Regions from separate parts of the Streptomyces sp. NPDC090022 genome, predicted to be linked through region 1. Evidence: riboswitches for the same ligand, from Rfam matches in the RefSeq annotation. Region 1 holds a riboswitch; the other holds the start of a gene.
What was found. A riboswitch is a leader RNA that binds a small molecule or an ion and turns the genes downstream of it on or off. The one in region 1 is predicted to bind ZMP and ZTP.

Region 1 (7,578 bases):
GCACCTTGCCGATGAGCTTGAGGTAGTCCTTGACCGGGTCGGCGGTGGCGCCGGCGACCATGACGGTCTGGGCCGGAGCGTCGTCGTCGTCCTCGTCGGACAGCACGAAGCCCTGGGTGCCGGCCTTGGCGGTGTCCTCCTCCGGCTCGTCGGCGAGGTCCTCGAACAGGTCGTCGCCCTCGAGCTCCGGGTTCTCACCGGCTTCGGCGTCGTCCTTGGCGCTGGTCTTCTTCGCCGCCGTCTTCTTGGTGGCGGTCTTCTTCGCGGCGGTCTTCTTGACCGTCCGCTTCTTGGGCTCGGCGACGGCGGCCGTCTCGTCCTCGGTGGCCGCGGCGGTCGAGGGGGCAGGAGCGGATATCGCGGCAGCGGTGGCGGGCACCGCGGCCGCGGTCTTGCGCGCGCCGATGGGGCGCGGCGCGGCCGCCGCCTTCTTGGTCACCGTACGAGCCGGGGCCGCCGCCTTGCGGGGCTTCTTGGCGGCGGTCTTCGTGGCCGGGGCGGCGCTGACGTGCAGCGCCACGCCCTCCTCGTCCAGGACCTGGTTCAGGCTGCGCAGGACCCGCTTCCACTGGTCCACCGGGATGCGACCGGCCTCGAAGGCCTGGCGCACGTCGTCACCGTTGATGTGACCCTGCTCGCGGCCGCGCTCGACAAGAGCGACCAGGGCCTCGGATTCGGCGATCTCCGGAGGGAACGTACGGGACGGGCTGAGCGACACAAGGAGCCTCTCGTTGCGAACAGATAAATGGCGGGCGGGACATCATCGCGCGTCCCAGCGGAAACAGGCCCGACGGGGTCGGTATTCCGGCGGCGCGCGAAGACACCTGTCGGTTCATCGCATGCCCGAGTCGATTCGTTACGCACTGAATTGAGTGACCTGCGCCACGCTGTCGAGACGCAACCGATGTCCAGTCTCCTCCATCATCCCGTTTTACGGGCCTCGATGAGGAAGCGGGCGGTGTGCGCGACGAACGGACCCTGCCGTTCGATCTGTTCGTGCAGCTCCCGCAGCCGGTCCCGGTAGTGGCCGACCGTGAAGCCCGGAACCATCCAGATCACCTTCCGCAGGAAATAGATCACGGCCCCGATGTCGCCGAACTCCGTCCGCAGCCGTTCCGAGCGCAGGTCCACCACCTCCAGGCCGGCCCGGGCGGCGTCGGCGGCCGCGTCGTCGGGGTGCCGGGCCCGCCGGACCTCCTCGGGCTGCGGGCCCAGGAAGTACTCGACGAGCTCGAAGACGCTCGCCGGCCCGACCTGCTGCGAGAAGTAGGTGCCGCCGGGCTTGAGGACCCGGGCGATCTCCTCCCACCAGATGGTCACCGGATGGCGGCTGGTGACCAGGTCGAAGGCCGCGTCGCCGAAGGGCAGCGGCGGCTCGTCGGTGTCCGCGACGACGACCGCGCCCAGCGGGTGCAGCAGCCGGGTCGCCCGGTCGACGTTCGGGGGCCAGGACTCGGTGGCCGCCATCAGCGGCGGCCCGCCCGCGCCGATCGCACCGGCGAGGACCTCGCCCCCGCCGGTCTGGATGTCCAGGGCCGCGCGCACGCCGGCGAGCTTCTGGCCCAGGAGGCGCTGGTAGCCCCAGGAGGGACGCTGCTCGCTGGCCCGGCCGTCCAGCCAGGAGAAGTCCCAGCCGTCCACCGAGACCGACTCGGCCTCGGCCACGAGATGGTCGAAAATGGGTGTCATGTCTTGATCGTCCCAGTTGGGGCGCGAGCTCTCCACCGGATAAGGCGGGCGGCCGGGTCCGGCCCGGGCCGGCCGGCGTCGACTACAGTGGGCAGCGGGCCGTGACTGGCGCTTGGGTGGATCACCACCGGGGAGCGGCCCGGCGTACTCGGAGGTACCTCGCGTAACCCCGGGTGACGTCCACTGCCGCGCGCCTGGGCGAACCGCTACCGCGAACCGCGATCCGCAGCGACGTTCAGGAGATCCCGTGACGACTGCCCAGACGACTGCCCAGACGACCGCTCAGGCCACCCCCGCCGCCACCCCTTCCGCCCGCATGATGGACGGCACCGCCGTCGCCCGCCGCATCAGCGAGCAGACGGCCCGCTACGCCGCCGCGCTCACCGCCCGCACCGGCACCGCGCCCTGCCTCGCGACCGTCCTGGTCGGCGAGGACCCGGCGTCCGTGACCTACGTACGGATGAAGCAGAACCGTTGCGCCAAGGCCGGCATCACCTCCCGCCACGTCGCCCTCCCGGCGGAGACGACGACGGAGGAGCTGGTCGCGGTGATCACCGGCCTCTCCGGGGACCCGGAGATCAGCGGCATCCTGCTCCAGCACCCGGTCCCGCACCACATCGACGAGCGCGCCGCCTTCGAGGCCATCGCCCCGGGCAAGGACGTCGACGGCGTCACCATGCACTCCTTCGCCGCGATGGGCTTCGGCCTGCCGGGCTTCGTCTCCTGCACCCCCGGCGGCATCATGCGCCTGCTGGAGGAGTACGACGTCGACCTCACCGGCAAGCACGCGGTCGTCGTCGGCCGCAGCGCGATCCTCGGCAAGCCGGCCGGCATGCTGCTCCTGGAGCAGAACGCCACCGTCACCTACTGCCACTCCCGCACCCAGGACCTCTCCTCCCTCGTGCGCCAGGCGGACGTCCTGGTCGCCGCCGTCGGCAAGGCCGAGTTCATCCGCGGCGAGGACATCAAGCCGGGCGCGGTCGTCCTGGACGCCGGCTACAACGAGGGCAACGTCGGCGACGTCCACTTCGCCTCGGCCGCCGAACGCGCCTCCCTGATCACCCCGGTCCCGGGCGGCGTCGGCCCCATGACCATCGCGGTCCTCCTGGAACAGACGGTCCAGGCCGCCGCCACCCAGGCGGGCCTCGCCCTGTCGGACCTGCTCTGACACCTCATGTGACGTGATCCGACGCCCCCGGCCGGTCCCGGCCCGGGGGCGTCGGCGTTTCCGCGTGCCCCGGGGGTGCGGCATCCTGGCGGCTCGGGGAGAGCGGGCACGGTGGGGAGCGCATGAGGGAGTCGGGACGCGGGCCGGAGGACCTCTCCGCCGCCGTGCGCAGGGCGCAGGGACTCCTCCAGGGTGCTCGGAGCGCGGTCGGGAGCGATTCCGGGCTCCCGGACCCTGCCGTACGGCCCGCCGCACACCGGTCGGCCCCGCTGTCCGACCGGCCGCGGCCCGTCGCCGACTGGCCGCCCGGCCGGCTCGGGGTCCACCCGGCGGTCGCGGGCGCGCGGGAGGCGGACCCGGCGCGGTTCGTCCTGCCCGCGTACGTCGTCCGCGATCACGACCGGGCGCTGCGCGCCTGCCTCACGCGGGCGGCCGACGCGGGGCGGCCCTCCGTGGTGCTGGTGCGGGGGGAATCGTGCACGGGCAAGTCCCGTACGGGATATGAGGCGGTCAGGTCGTGTTGCGGCGACCGGCACCTGGCCTTCCCCAAGAGCGGGCAGAGCCTGCTCGAACTGCTCGACGCGCTCGCCACCGATGCGGTGGACCCGCACCTGGTGCTGTGGCTGGACGAGGCGCAGAACGTCCTCACCGGCCCCGACGGCGAGCGGGCCGCGCTGCGGCTGCGCCGGCTGCTGGAGACGGACCGGCCCTTCGTGGTCCTGATGACCATGTGGCCCGAACACGCGCGGCGGCTCTCCGAACGCCCGGAGGGGCTGCGTGAGGACCCCCACCGCCAGGTCCGGGCCCTGCTGACCCAGGCCGACGTCTTCCCCGTGCCCGCCACGTTCTCGGGTGCGGCGATCGACGCGGCGGGGGACGGCCGCGACCCCTCCCTCGAACTCGCCCTGCTCACCGGGCGGGACGGAGCGATCACCCAGACCCTGGCCGCGGCCCCCCAGCTCGTCGAGCACTACGAGTCCGCCGACGGCGGGTCCGCCTGCTACGGCCGGGCCGTCCTGACGGCGGCCATGGACGCCCGGCGGCTCGGCTACGGCGCGGCGCTCCCGCTGGGTCTGCTGGAGGCGGCGGCTCCGGCGTACCTGACCGAGGCCCAGCGGGCCGCCGCCCCGCCCGACTGGTTCGACCGCGCACTGGCCTTCGCCGAGACGGAGATCAGGGGTGTGGTCCGGTCGCTCAGCGGTGTCGTGGCAGCCGGGGGCATGGGCGCCGAGCCCGGCGTACGGCGGCTGGCCGACTTCCTCGACCACCACGGACGCCTCACCCGGGCGCGGATCTTCCCACCCCAGGGCTTCTGGGACGCCGTACGGGGGCACGCGGCCGGTCCCGCGGACCTCCTCGCCCTGGGCGGTTCCGCCGAGAACAGGAGCCGGTTCGCGCTCGCCGACGCGCTGTTCCGGCGGGCGGGGGAGGAGGGCGAACCGCGCGGGTGGGTCGAGATGGCCCGCTTGCGGTGGGAGCGGGGCCACGAGGACGAGGCCGTGGCGCTCATCGCGACGGCGCACGAACACGGTGACTCCGGCGCTCTGACCGACCTGGCCCATTGGTACGACGAGGCGGAGGACTACGAGCGGGCGGAGCGGTACGCCCGCGAAGGGCTTCGGGCCGGAAACACGGAGGCCATGCTGCTCCTGGCCGATGCGCGGTACACGTCCGACAGCGAGGAGATCGAGCGGCTGACCCGAGCTGCCGCGGAAAGCGGTGACCTGGCGGCGCTCACGCTCCTCGCGACCGATCGCATGCGGGCGGGTGACGAGGACGGGGCGGAGGCGCTGTACCGGCGCGCCATGGCCGCAGGACACGTTCACGCGGTCGGGGAGCTGACCCTCGAACGAGCGCGGCGGGGAGACGCGGCCGGCGCGGAAGCGGCGGCCTGGGAGGCGCTGGCGAGCGGCGACTCGTTCCCGATGGCCCTGCTGGGGCACGTCGTCATGAGCGAGGACCCGGTGGAGGGGACGCGCATCCTGCGCCAATCGGCCGACCTGGGCGGACTGCCCCCGGCGCGCATGGTCAACCTGCCGGCGCTCCCGTACATGGGCAGATTCCACGCCCTGATGGTCCTCGCCGGCACGGCCGAGGCGGAGCACGGGGAGGAGGCGGGCCTGGCGGTATGGCGACAGGCGGCCGCCGAGGGCGATCAGCACGCCGCCACCTGGCTGGCGGGGATCCTGAGCAGAAGCGGCCGAGGGGACGAGGCGCGGCACCTGTACGAGGAGGCGGTGGCCGCCGGGCACCTCCCCGCGCTCGCGGAACTCGCCTGGGACTACGAGGCCTCGGGGGAACGGGCGGCAGCCGAGCGGACTGCCCTGGCCGCCCTCGACGCCGGGCAGTCCAGAGCCCGCAGTCTCCTGGGCCGGCTCTGGGCGCAGTCCGGCAGGCTCGACGATCCCGACGACCTCCTCGGCCGCGGCCTCGACGTGACGGGCGGCCCCGCGCCCGCGTGGCTCCCCGGCCCCGGATGACCTCACGGCCCGCCCCCGCGTGGCTGTCGGCCCCGGCCCACGGGCATTACCTCCGACGTAATCGACCAGGTAGCGGGGCGGCGGCAAGGTAGGGGTATCGGGTCCCGGAGGGCGCGCACTCGTCCTCCGGGGGCCGGTACCCGAATCCCCTTCCGCGCCCGACCCTCGATGGAGGCTGATCCGTCATGTCCGCAACCCTGCTCGGCAGCATCGCCCGTACCGACCGGCCGCAGGTCGCGCTGCGGCGGTTCCTCGCCCTCGACTCCGTCGTCACCACCGCCAACGGGCTCGCCTACGTCGCCTTCTCGGCGCCGCTCGGGCGGCTGCTCGGGATCGGGCAGGGGCTGCTGCTGGACCTCGGCCTGCTGCTCGTCGCGTACGGCGCCGCGGTCGGCTGGCTGGCCTCGCGGCAGCGGCCCGCCGGCGGCGCGGTCACGGCCGTGGTCGAGATCAACTACGTCTGGGCCGTGGCCAGTCTGGTCGCCCTCGTGGCCTGGTTCGAGCCGACCACCGCCGGGACGGTGTGGATCCCGGCGCAGGCCCTCACCGTCGCGATGTTCGCCGTGCTGCAGCAGCTCGCGCTGCGGTCGTCAGCCTCCGAGTGAGCGCAGGTACTTCACCGTCGCCGGGTCGGCCGGGAGCATCGTCTCGATGGCCAGCTCGGCGACGGTCACGTCCATCGGCGTGTTGAACGTGGAGATCGACGACACGAACGACAGCACCTGCCCGTCGTGCTCGATCACCAGCGGCAGCGCGAAGTACGGCACCGGTTCGGCCGGTTCGGCGTCGCCCGGACGGTCCGGGACCGGGACCGGGTACGCCGCGACCTCCTCGTACAGGGCGCGCAGCGGCTCGGAGCGGGCCAGCGCGATCTGCCGTTCCATCTGGGCCAGCAGATGTCCGCGCCACTCCTTGAAGTTGACGATCCTCGGGGCCAGGCCCTCGGGGTGCAGCGTGATCCGCATCGCGTTCAGCGGCGGCACCAGCAGGTGCTCGGGCAGCCCGTCCAGCAGCATCAGGATGCCCCGGTTGGCGGCGATCACGTGATAGGTGCCGTCCACGATCAGCGCCGGGTACGGCTCGTAGCCGGTCAGCAGCCGCTCCAGGCCCTCGCGCAGCGTCCCCATCGAGGGGTCGTCGAGCGGGGTCTGCGCGTAGACCGGGGCGTAGCCGGCCGCCAGCAGCAGGGCGTTGCGCTCGCGCACCGGTACGTCGAGGCGGTCGGCCAGCCGCAGCACCATCTCCTCGCTGGGGCGGGAACGGCCGGTCTCGATGAAGCTGATGTGCCGGGAGGAGGAGTCGGCGCGGCCCGCCAGCTCCAGCTGGCTGATGCCGCGCCGCTCCCGCCAGGTGCGGAGCAGGCTGCCGACGGACGTCGTGGTCGTCATGCGTACGACGGTAGCCGAGCCGCCCGCGTCCGGTCGCCGGCGTCGCCCGCCCGCACGCCCGCGTCGCCCGCCCGCCGCAGAGCCGTCAGCCGACGTCGAAGACGTTGCGCAGGCCGAGCCGGTGGCGCCACCGGTCGTGCCGGCGCAGGGCCTCGATCTCCGGGGCCCGGTACATCCCCGTCACCGTGCACCGCGCGGCCGCTGAACCGTCCCGGTCCAGCAGGGCGTTGACGGCGGCGCGGGCCGAGGCGTTCGCGCCCTCCATCGTCGCCAGGTCGATGTCGACCGCGACGTAGTCCCCGCTCAGGTAGAAGTTGGGGACCGCGGTCCGGGCGCTCGGTCGGTTGTGGAACGTACCGACCGGGTGGATCAGCAGCTCGTCCTGGTTGGTGGGGTTCGGCGTACCCAGGCCGTCCACGCCGGGATCCAGGAACCACGAGTGCAGTGCCCCGTCGCGCAGCAGCGTACGGCCGGTGTCGTTGAGCGAGGCCTTCAGCTGCGCCCACACCTCGCGGGCCACCTCGTCGCGGGTGCACTGCCTGGCCGTCTTGCCGTACAGGATCCCCGGCTTGTCCCACTCGGAGATGTCCACCGAGAGGCAGTCGACGGCGGCGCCGTCGCCGTAGTCGGCGGGGAAGTCGCGGGCCGGCCAGTGCTCGGCCTGTTGAATGGCCGTCAAGGACCACGGTGAGTCGATGCAGTTGACGTGTCCGTGGACGAGCGGGGCGCGTTCGGTCAGGTAGAACTGAATGCCCGTCATCCAGTCCGTCCGGAGCCGGTCGCAGCGCGCCAGCATCGGGTCGGCGGCCCGCAGCCCCGGCCCCCAGGTACGGCGGGCGTGCTCGACGGGCAT
Region 2 (7,578 bases), on a different contig from region 1:
CGCCGGCGAGGTCCGTCTTGAGCGCGCCGTACCCCTTGCCCTGGTACTTCTCCTCCAGCTCGGCGATCGTCTCGCCGGTCAGGGTCGAGTAGATCGTGAGGAGGTTGCTCACGCCGGGCTTCTTCTCGGCGTCGAAGCGGATCTCGGCCTCGGTGTCGGTGACCGCGCTCTTGATCTTCTTCTCGGTGACCTTGGGCTCGTCGAGCAGGTTGACCAGGCCCTTGGGACTGACGGCCGACTTCGACATCTTGGCCATCGGGTCCTGGAGGTCGTAGATCTTCGCGACCTCCTTGACGATGTGGGCGGCCGGGATGGTGAAGGTCTGCCCGAAGCGCTGGTTGAAGCGCTCGGCCAGGTCGCGGGTCAGCTCGATGTGCTGGCGCTGGTCCTCGCCGACCGGGACCGCGTTCGCCTGGTAGAGCAGGATGTCGGCGACCTGGAGGATCGGGTACGTGAAGAGGCCGACGGTGGCGTTGTTGACGCCGCCCTTGGCGGACTTGTCCTTGAACTGGGTCATCCGGCTGGCCTCACCGAAACCGGTGATGCAGTTCATGACCCAGCCGAGCTGCGCGTGCTCGGGGACGTGGCTCTGGACGAAGAGCGTGCACCGCTCCGGGTCGAGCCCGGCCGCCAGCAGCTGCGCCACGGAGTACCGGGTGTTCTCGCGGAGGGCTGCGGGGTCCTGGGGCATGGTGATCGCGTGCAGGTCGACGACCATGTAGAAGGCGTCGTGGGATTCCTGCAGGGCGACGTACTGGCGGATGGCACCGAGGTAGTTCCCGAGGTGGAACGAACCCGAGGTGGGCTGGATACCGGAGAGCGCGCGCGGACGGTCGAAGGCCATGGGCCCATTCTCGCAGGTACGCCGGGGTGAGTTCGGCATGCGCTGGCCGGAAGCGATCAGCTTGTCGCCGCCCCCGGACCCCGGACCCCGGCACCCACCGGCATACCGCCCGGTAGCCCGGCGTCCGGATCCCACCCCGGCCGAGCGACCGACCGGCGAGCGCACCCGTGCGGCCGCGCCGGGGGATGGTGTGCGGGGGTCGAGCCCCGCACGCCGTCCCCCGGCGTCCGGGCGGAGGTCAGGCCGGCAGGCCCGGGGCCGGGTGCTCGGCCATCAGGGCCGCGACCTCCTTGCGGATCCCGGCCAGCGCGTCCTCGTCACCCGTGGCCGCCACCGCCCGCGCGATCCAGTCCGCCACCACCGGCATGTCGCCGGTGCCCAGCCCCCGCGACGTCAGCGACGGCGTGCCGATCCGGATCCCCGAGGGGTCGAAGGGCTTGCGCGGGTCGAACGGCACCGTGTTGTAGTTCACCACGATGCCCGCCCGGTCCAGCGCCTTGGCCGCCACCTTCCCCGGCACGTCCTTCCCCGTCAGGTCGATCAGGATCAGGTGGTTGTCGGTGCCGCCCGACACCAGGTCGAAGCCGCGCTCCAGCAGCGCCTCGGCCAGCGCCCCGGCGTTGGCGACGACCGCGTGCGCGTACGCCGCGAACGACGGCTGCGCGGCTTCGTGCAGCGCCACCGCGATGCCGGCCGTCGTCTGGTTGTGCGGGCCGCCCTGCAGGCCCGGGAAGACCGCCTTGTCGATGGCCTTGGCGTGCTCCTCGCGGCACATCAGCATCGCGCCGCGCGGCCCCCGCAGCGTCTTGTGCGTGGTCGTGGAGACCACGTCCACGTGCGGCACCGGCGAGGGGTGCGCGCCGCCCGCGATCAGGCCCGCGATGTGCGCGACGTCCGCGACGAGGACCGATCCGGCCTCCTCGGCGATCGCGGCGAAGGCCTCGAAGTCGATCGTGCGCGGCAGCGCCGTACCGCCGCAGAAGATCAGCTTCGGCCGCTCGGCCAGCGCGAGGTCGCGCACCGCGTCGTAGTCGATCAGGCCGGTGTCGGCGCGGACGCCGTACTGCACGCCCCGGAACCACGAGCCGGTCGCCGAGACGCCCCAGCCGTGCGTGAGGTGGCCGCCCATCGGCAGGGCCATGCCCATCACCGTGTCGCCGGGCTTCGCGAAGGCCAGGTAGACGGCGAGGTTGGCCGGGGAGCCGGAGTAGGGCTGGACGTTGGCGTGGTCGACGCCGAAGACGGCCTTCGCGCGGGCGACGGCGAGGGCCTCGACCTGGTCGATGTTCTGCTGGCCCTCGTAGTAGCGGCGGCCCGGGTAGCCCTCGCTGTACTTGTTCTGCAGGACGGTGCCGGAGGCCTCCAGCACGGCCGCCGAGACGTAGTTCTCGCTGGGGATCAGCCGCAGGGTCTCCGCCTGCAGGGCCTCCTCGGCGGCGACCAGCCCGGCGAGCGCCGGGTCGGTGGCGGCGAGCGCGCGATGGCGCGCGGACGGGGACGCGGCCGTGGACGGGAAGGACGGGGACGCGCTCATGGCGGCTCCTCCGGGGTCGATGTCGTTTCGTACCCCGCGAGGCCCAGGCGAGCGGCCCTGTGTGCGGACATGCGCGCACGACTCCCCCGGAGTTGGTTCCCCGTACGCCAGTCGCCGTGCGTACCGGACACCTTAGCGGCCGCGTCACGGGGAAGGTTTCCGCGTCCGGTATCCGAGCGACGATAGAAGTGACGTCACCCTCGTCACTCACTGGCCAGGACCGACGAAACGGAGATCCCGTGTCGACCACCACGCACACCACAGCGGACGCCATGCGCGCCGCGGACGCCCACAGCGCGCACAACTACCACCCGCTGCCCGTCGTCGTCGCCACCGCCGAGGGCGCGTGGATGACGGACGTGTCGGGCAAGCGCTACCTCGACATGCTCGCCGGCTACTCGGCCCTCAACTTCGGCCACGGCAACCGCCGCCTGATCGACGCCGCCAGAGCGCAGCTGGAACGCGTCACGCTGACCTCCCGCGCCTTCCACCACGACCGCTTCGCCGCCTTCTGCGCGGAGCTGGCCGCGCTGTGCGGCAAGGAGATGGTGCTGCCGATGAACACCGGTGCGGAGGCGGTCGAGACGGCCATCAAGACCGCCCGCAAGTGGGGGTACGAGGTCAAGGGCGTCCCCGACGGACAGGCCAAGATCGTCGTGGCGGCGAACAACTTCCACGGCCGCACCACGACCATCGTCTCCTTCTCCACCGATCACGAGGCGCGCGACCACTACGGTCCCTACACCCCCGGGTTCGAGATCGTCCCGTACGGCGACCTGACGGCGCTGGAGGCCGCGGTCACCGCGAACACCGTGGCCGTGCTGCTGGAGCCGATCCAGGGCGAGGCCGGCGTCCTGGTGCCGCCCGCCGGATACCTCGGCGGCGTACGCGAGCTGACGCGCGCGCGGAACGTGCTGTTCATGGCCGACGAGATCCAGTCCGGGCTCGGCCGCACCGGCCGGACCTTCGCGTGCGACCACGAGGACGTGGTGCCCGACGTCTACATCCTCGGCAAGGCGCTGGGCGGCGGTGTGGTGCCCGTCTCCGCCGTCGTCGCCGACCGCGACGTCCTCGGTGTGTTCCGGCCCGGCGAGCACGGCTCCACCTTCGGCGGCAACCCGCTGGCCTGCGCGGTCGCCCTGGAGGTCATCGCGATGCTGCGCGGCGGCGAGTACCAGGCGCGGGCCGCCGAACTCGGCGACCACCTGCACCAGGAGCTGGGGCTGCTGGTGGGCGGGGGCGCGGTGACGGCCGTACGCGGGCGCGGGCTGTGGGCCGGCGTGGACATCGACCCGTCGCACGGCACGGGCCGGGAGATCTCCGAGAAGCTGATGGAACGCGGGGTCCTGGTGAAGGACACCCACGGCTCCACCATCCGCATCGCGCCGCCACTGGTGATCACCAAGGAGGACCTGGACTGGGGCCTGGAGCAGCTCCGGGCGGTCCTGGCGGCGGAGTAGCGGTACGCCGGGCAGCCGGGCCGGAACGCCCCGGAAGGCCCCTCTTGCAGCCGGTTACAGGATGACGTGGGGCAGGAAGCGGGCGTACTCGTCCGTGACCGGCCCCGCCGATTCGCGGATGCCGAGCCCCGCCGCCTCGTCCTCGACGACCCACGCACCGAGCACCACCCGGTTGCCGTCGAAGTCGGGCAGCGGGGCCAGGCCCTGGAAGCAGACCGGCCCGTCGCCGTCGGCGCGCACGTACGGCGCCCCGCCCGCCTCGTGCAGGGTCACCCCGGCGCCCTCGCGGCCCAGGAGGGGCTTGGCGACGTACCCGGTGGTGGTGGCGAGTTCGCGCGGCCCGTCGAGGTAGGCGGGCAGCAGGTTCGGGTGGTCCGGGAAGAGCTCCCAGAGGATCGCCAGCAGCGCCTTGTTGGACAGCAGCATCTTCCAGGCGGGCTCGATCCAGCAGGTGGTGCCGGTGCCGCCGCCCTGGTCGATGGTGTCGAGGACCTGGGGGCCGAACTCGTCCGTGGCCAGCCACTCCCACGGGTAGAGCTTGAAGCAGCTGCGGATGAACCGGAGCCGCTCGTCGACGAAGCGGCCGGACAGCCGGTCCCAGCCGATCTTCTCGACGGCCAGCGCCTCGGTCTCCAGACCGGCCTGCTCGGCGGTCTCCTGGAGGTACGCGACCGTCATCAGGTCCTCGCCGAGCTCGTCGGCCTCGGAGTGCGCGAAGTGCACCGGGCCGGGCGGCAGCAGCTCGGCCTGGCGGCGCCAGGCGTCGACGAGCCGCTCGTGGAGGGAGTTCCACTGGTCGGCGCCGGGGAAGCACTCCTCCATCCAGAACCACTGCGGGCTGGCCGCCTCCACGAGGGAGGTGGGCGTGTCGGCGTTGTACTCCAGCATCTTGGCCGGGCCGGTGCCGTCGTAGCGCAGGTCGAAGCGGGCGTAGAGGGAGGGCTGCTCGGCGCGGCGCCGCCAGGACTCGGCGACGACCTCCTTCAGACGGGGGTCGGTGATCCCGAGGTCGGCGAACCGGTCCTGAGAGACGATGTGCTCGGCCGCGGCCAGGCACATCGCGTGCAGCTCCTCCACGACCTCCTCCAGCGCCTCGACCTCGGGCAGCGTGAAGGAGTAGTACGCGCTCTCGTCCCAGTACGGGCGCAGGGAGTCGTCGGGGTAACGGGTGAGGGGGTAGATGAGCCCCTGCTCCTCGACGGTCCGCTGCCAGTCGGGGCGCGGTTCGATGGTGTGCCGCTGCATGATGCCGATGCCGATCCGTCCGTACTCGTGCCGCGGCGGATACCGCCGCCGGCGCCTGGCATGGGCCCGTGGCCCGTGGGCCCGGGCCCGTCCCGCCCCTGACCTCCCCCCAGGCCTCAGCCGCCGGAGGAGGACGAGCCGCCGCCGAGGCCGCCGCGCTTGACGGCGTCCTTGTCAAAACTGCCGCCGGTGACCTTGCCGGCGCTGACGTAGCCGCCGTAGTAGTGCGAGCCGCGGCCGCCCTTCTTGCACTCCTTCATGGAGTACTGGTCGAGCGTGACGCGGTCGGCGCAGCGCCGGTCCGGCTCGTTGCTGCTGCCGCAGGCGACGAGGCTGGCGGCGAGCAGGCCCATGCCGCCGAGGGCGACCGTGCCGGAGCGCATGCGGCGTTTGCTGGTGGTACTGCTGCTGTCCATGTCCGAGGCTCCCCCTTGTGGCGTGCTGCCGGACAGACTAGAGGCGTGGAGGGGAGGGATGGAATCCGGCCGCCCGCCCCGGCCTTCCCCTGGAGTCCTTTTGTGCTGCTTGGGATGATCTGCGCGCTCGGTGCGGCGGTCTGCTCCGGTACGGCGTCCGTACTGCAGGCGGTGGCGACACGGGCGGCGGAGCCGGGGACCGGGTCCGGGGTGGACCCCGGACTGCTGTGGCGCGCGGCACGGCAGTGGCGGTATCTGCTCGGTCTGGTGCTCGACGGGGTCGGGTTCGTGCTCCAGATCGTGGCGCTGCGGTCGATCCCGATCTACGCGGTGAGCGCGGCGCTGGCGGGCAGCCTCGCGGTGACGGCAGTGGTCGCGGCGCGGCTGCTGCGGGTACGGCTGTCGGCGGCCGAGTGGGGGGCGGTGGGCGTCCTGTGCCTGGGCCTGGCGCTGCTGGGGCTGTCCTCGGGGTTCCTGCTGCTCGACCGCGGCGCCGCGTTGACGGGGTCGAGCCGCTGCGCGGGGCTCCTCCCCCACCCCGCCCCTTCCCGAAACCGGGGCTCCGCCCCAGACCCCACCCGCGCGCTGCGCGCCCGGTGCGCTCAAAACGCCGCGCAGGCTGAATCCACCGCCGCCGGGCACCCTGGGCGTTTGAGGCGCGGGGACCGGGGCCAGGTGGCCCCGGCCTGAGTCGCCAGGCGGGCCTACGGAAGGGTGGCCGTCAGGGCGGCCAGCGTCGGGGTCCAGGCGCTGTCCGGCGGCGTCGCGTACCCCACCACCACCGCATCCCGCGCCGGCAGCTCGGCGTCCGGGTGGCGGAACAGCGACAGGCCCTCCAGCGCCAGGTCGTGCCACGCCGCCGACTGCACCACCGACCGCTCCGTACCCGGCGGCAGGTCGAGGACCGCGTGCAGCCCGGCCGCGATGCCCGACACCCGGACCCGGCCCTCCAGGGCCGCGACCAGCTGGTCGCGGCGCCGCCGGTACCGCAGCCGCATGCTCCGCACGTGCCGGTCGTACGCCCCCGACCGCAAGAACTCGGCCAGCGTCAGCTGGTCCAGGGCGCTCGACGTCCAGTCCGCCCGCCCCTTGGCCGCCATGACCGCGTCCAGCAGCCCCGGCGGCACCACCATCCACCCCATCCGCAGCCCCGGCGCCAGGGACTTGCTCGCCGTACCGAGGTACAGCACCCGGTCCGGGTCCAGACCCTGCAGCGCGCCCACCGGCTGCCGGTCGTAGCGGAACTCCCCGTCGTAGTCGTCCTCCAGGATCACGCCCCCCGACGTCCGCGCCCAGTCCACCGCCGCCGCCCGCCGCTCCGGCGTCAGCGCGACGCCCGTCGGGAACTGGTGCGCCGGCGTCAGCAGCACCGCGCCCGCCGGCATCCCCGCCAGGTCCTGCGTCCGCGCGCCCGCCGCGTCGAGTCCGACCGGCACCGTCCGCAGCCCCACCTGCGCCAGCAGCCGGCGGTGCACGTGGACCGCGTACGCCTCCACCGCCAGCTCCCGCACCCGCCGCGCCCTCAGCATCCGCCCGACCAGCATCAGCCCGTGCGCGAACCCGGACGTCAGCACGATCCGCTCCGGGTCCGCCGCCACGCCACGGGCCCGCGCCAGGTACCCGGCCAGGGCCTCCCGCAGTTCGACACGGCCCCGCGGGTCGCCGTACCCGAACGCCTCGTTCGGCGCGTCCAGCAGCGCCCGCCGGGCCGCCGACAGCCAGGCCGTCCGGGGGAAGCCGGCCAGGTCGGGCGAGCCGGGCATCAGGCTGTACGTGGGGCCCCGGCGCACGGCCGGCCGCCGTACGGCCTGCTGCCCGGCACCCACACCACCCCTGGCGCCCCCGGCACCCCCCGCGCCCCCGGCGCCCTTGCGCGGACGCGCCCGTTCCGCGACCCTCGTACCGGACCCCTGGCGGGCCGTCAGCCACCCCTCGGCGACCAGCTCGCCGTACGCCTCGGCGACCGTGTTCCGCGCGATCCCCAGGTCCGCCGCCAGCGTGCGCGAGCTCGGCAGCCGGGTCCCCGGCGCCAGCCGGCCGCTGCGCGCGGCCTCGCGCAGCGCCTCGGCGAGGCCGGCC

Region 2: linked by a shared signal. The riboswitch ahead of glyA (serine hydroxymethyltransferase) and the one ahead of ACIPXB_RS16790 (bifunctional 5,10-methylenetetrahydrofolate dehydrogenase/5,10-methenyltetrahydrofolate cyclohydrolase) in region 1 are both predicted to bind ZMP and ZTP.

Annotation. Positions count from the first base shown of each region.
Region 1 covers NZ_JBIVFN010000007.1:195,979-203,556, forward strand. The annotation lists gene ACIPXB_RS16780 (RNA polymerase sigma factor) at 1-718, opposite strand, end outside; gene ACIPXB_RS16785 (methyltransferase domain-containing protein) at 922-1,689, opposite strand; ZMP/ZTP riboswitch at 1,781-1,896, shown strand; gene ACIPXB_RS16790 (bifunctional 5,10-methylenetetrahydrofolate dehydrogenase/5,10-methenyltetrahydrofolate cyclohydrolase) at 2,006-2,857, shown strand; gene ACIPXB_RS16795 (hypothetical protein) at 2,980-5,337, shown strand; gene ACIPXB_RS16800 (hypothetical protein) at 5,523-5,942, shown strand; gene ACIPXB_RS16805 (helix-turn-helix domain-containing protein) at 5,928-6,725, opposite strand; gene ACIPXB_RS16810 (FAD-dependent oxidoreductase) at 6,811-7,578, opposite strand, start outside.
Region 2 covers NZ_JBIVFN010000037.1:17,523-25,100, forward strand. The annotation lists gene trpS (tryptophan--tRNA ligase) at 1-844, opposite strand, end outside; gene glyA (serine hydroxymethyltransferase) at 1,083-2,378, opposite strand; ZMP/ZTP riboswitch at 2,413-2,503, opposite strand; gene rocD (ornithine--oxo-acid transaminase) at 2,651-3,838, shown strand; gene ACIPXB_RS35290 (glutathionylspermidine synthase family protein) at 3,893-5,083, opposite strand; gene ACIPXB_RS35295 (hypothetical protein) at 5,200-5,499, opposite strand; partial or broken gene ACIPXB_RS35300 (hypothetical protein) at 5,614-5,970, shown strand; gene ACIPXB_RS35305 (PLP-dependent aminotransferase family protein) at 6,204-7,578, opposite strand, start outside.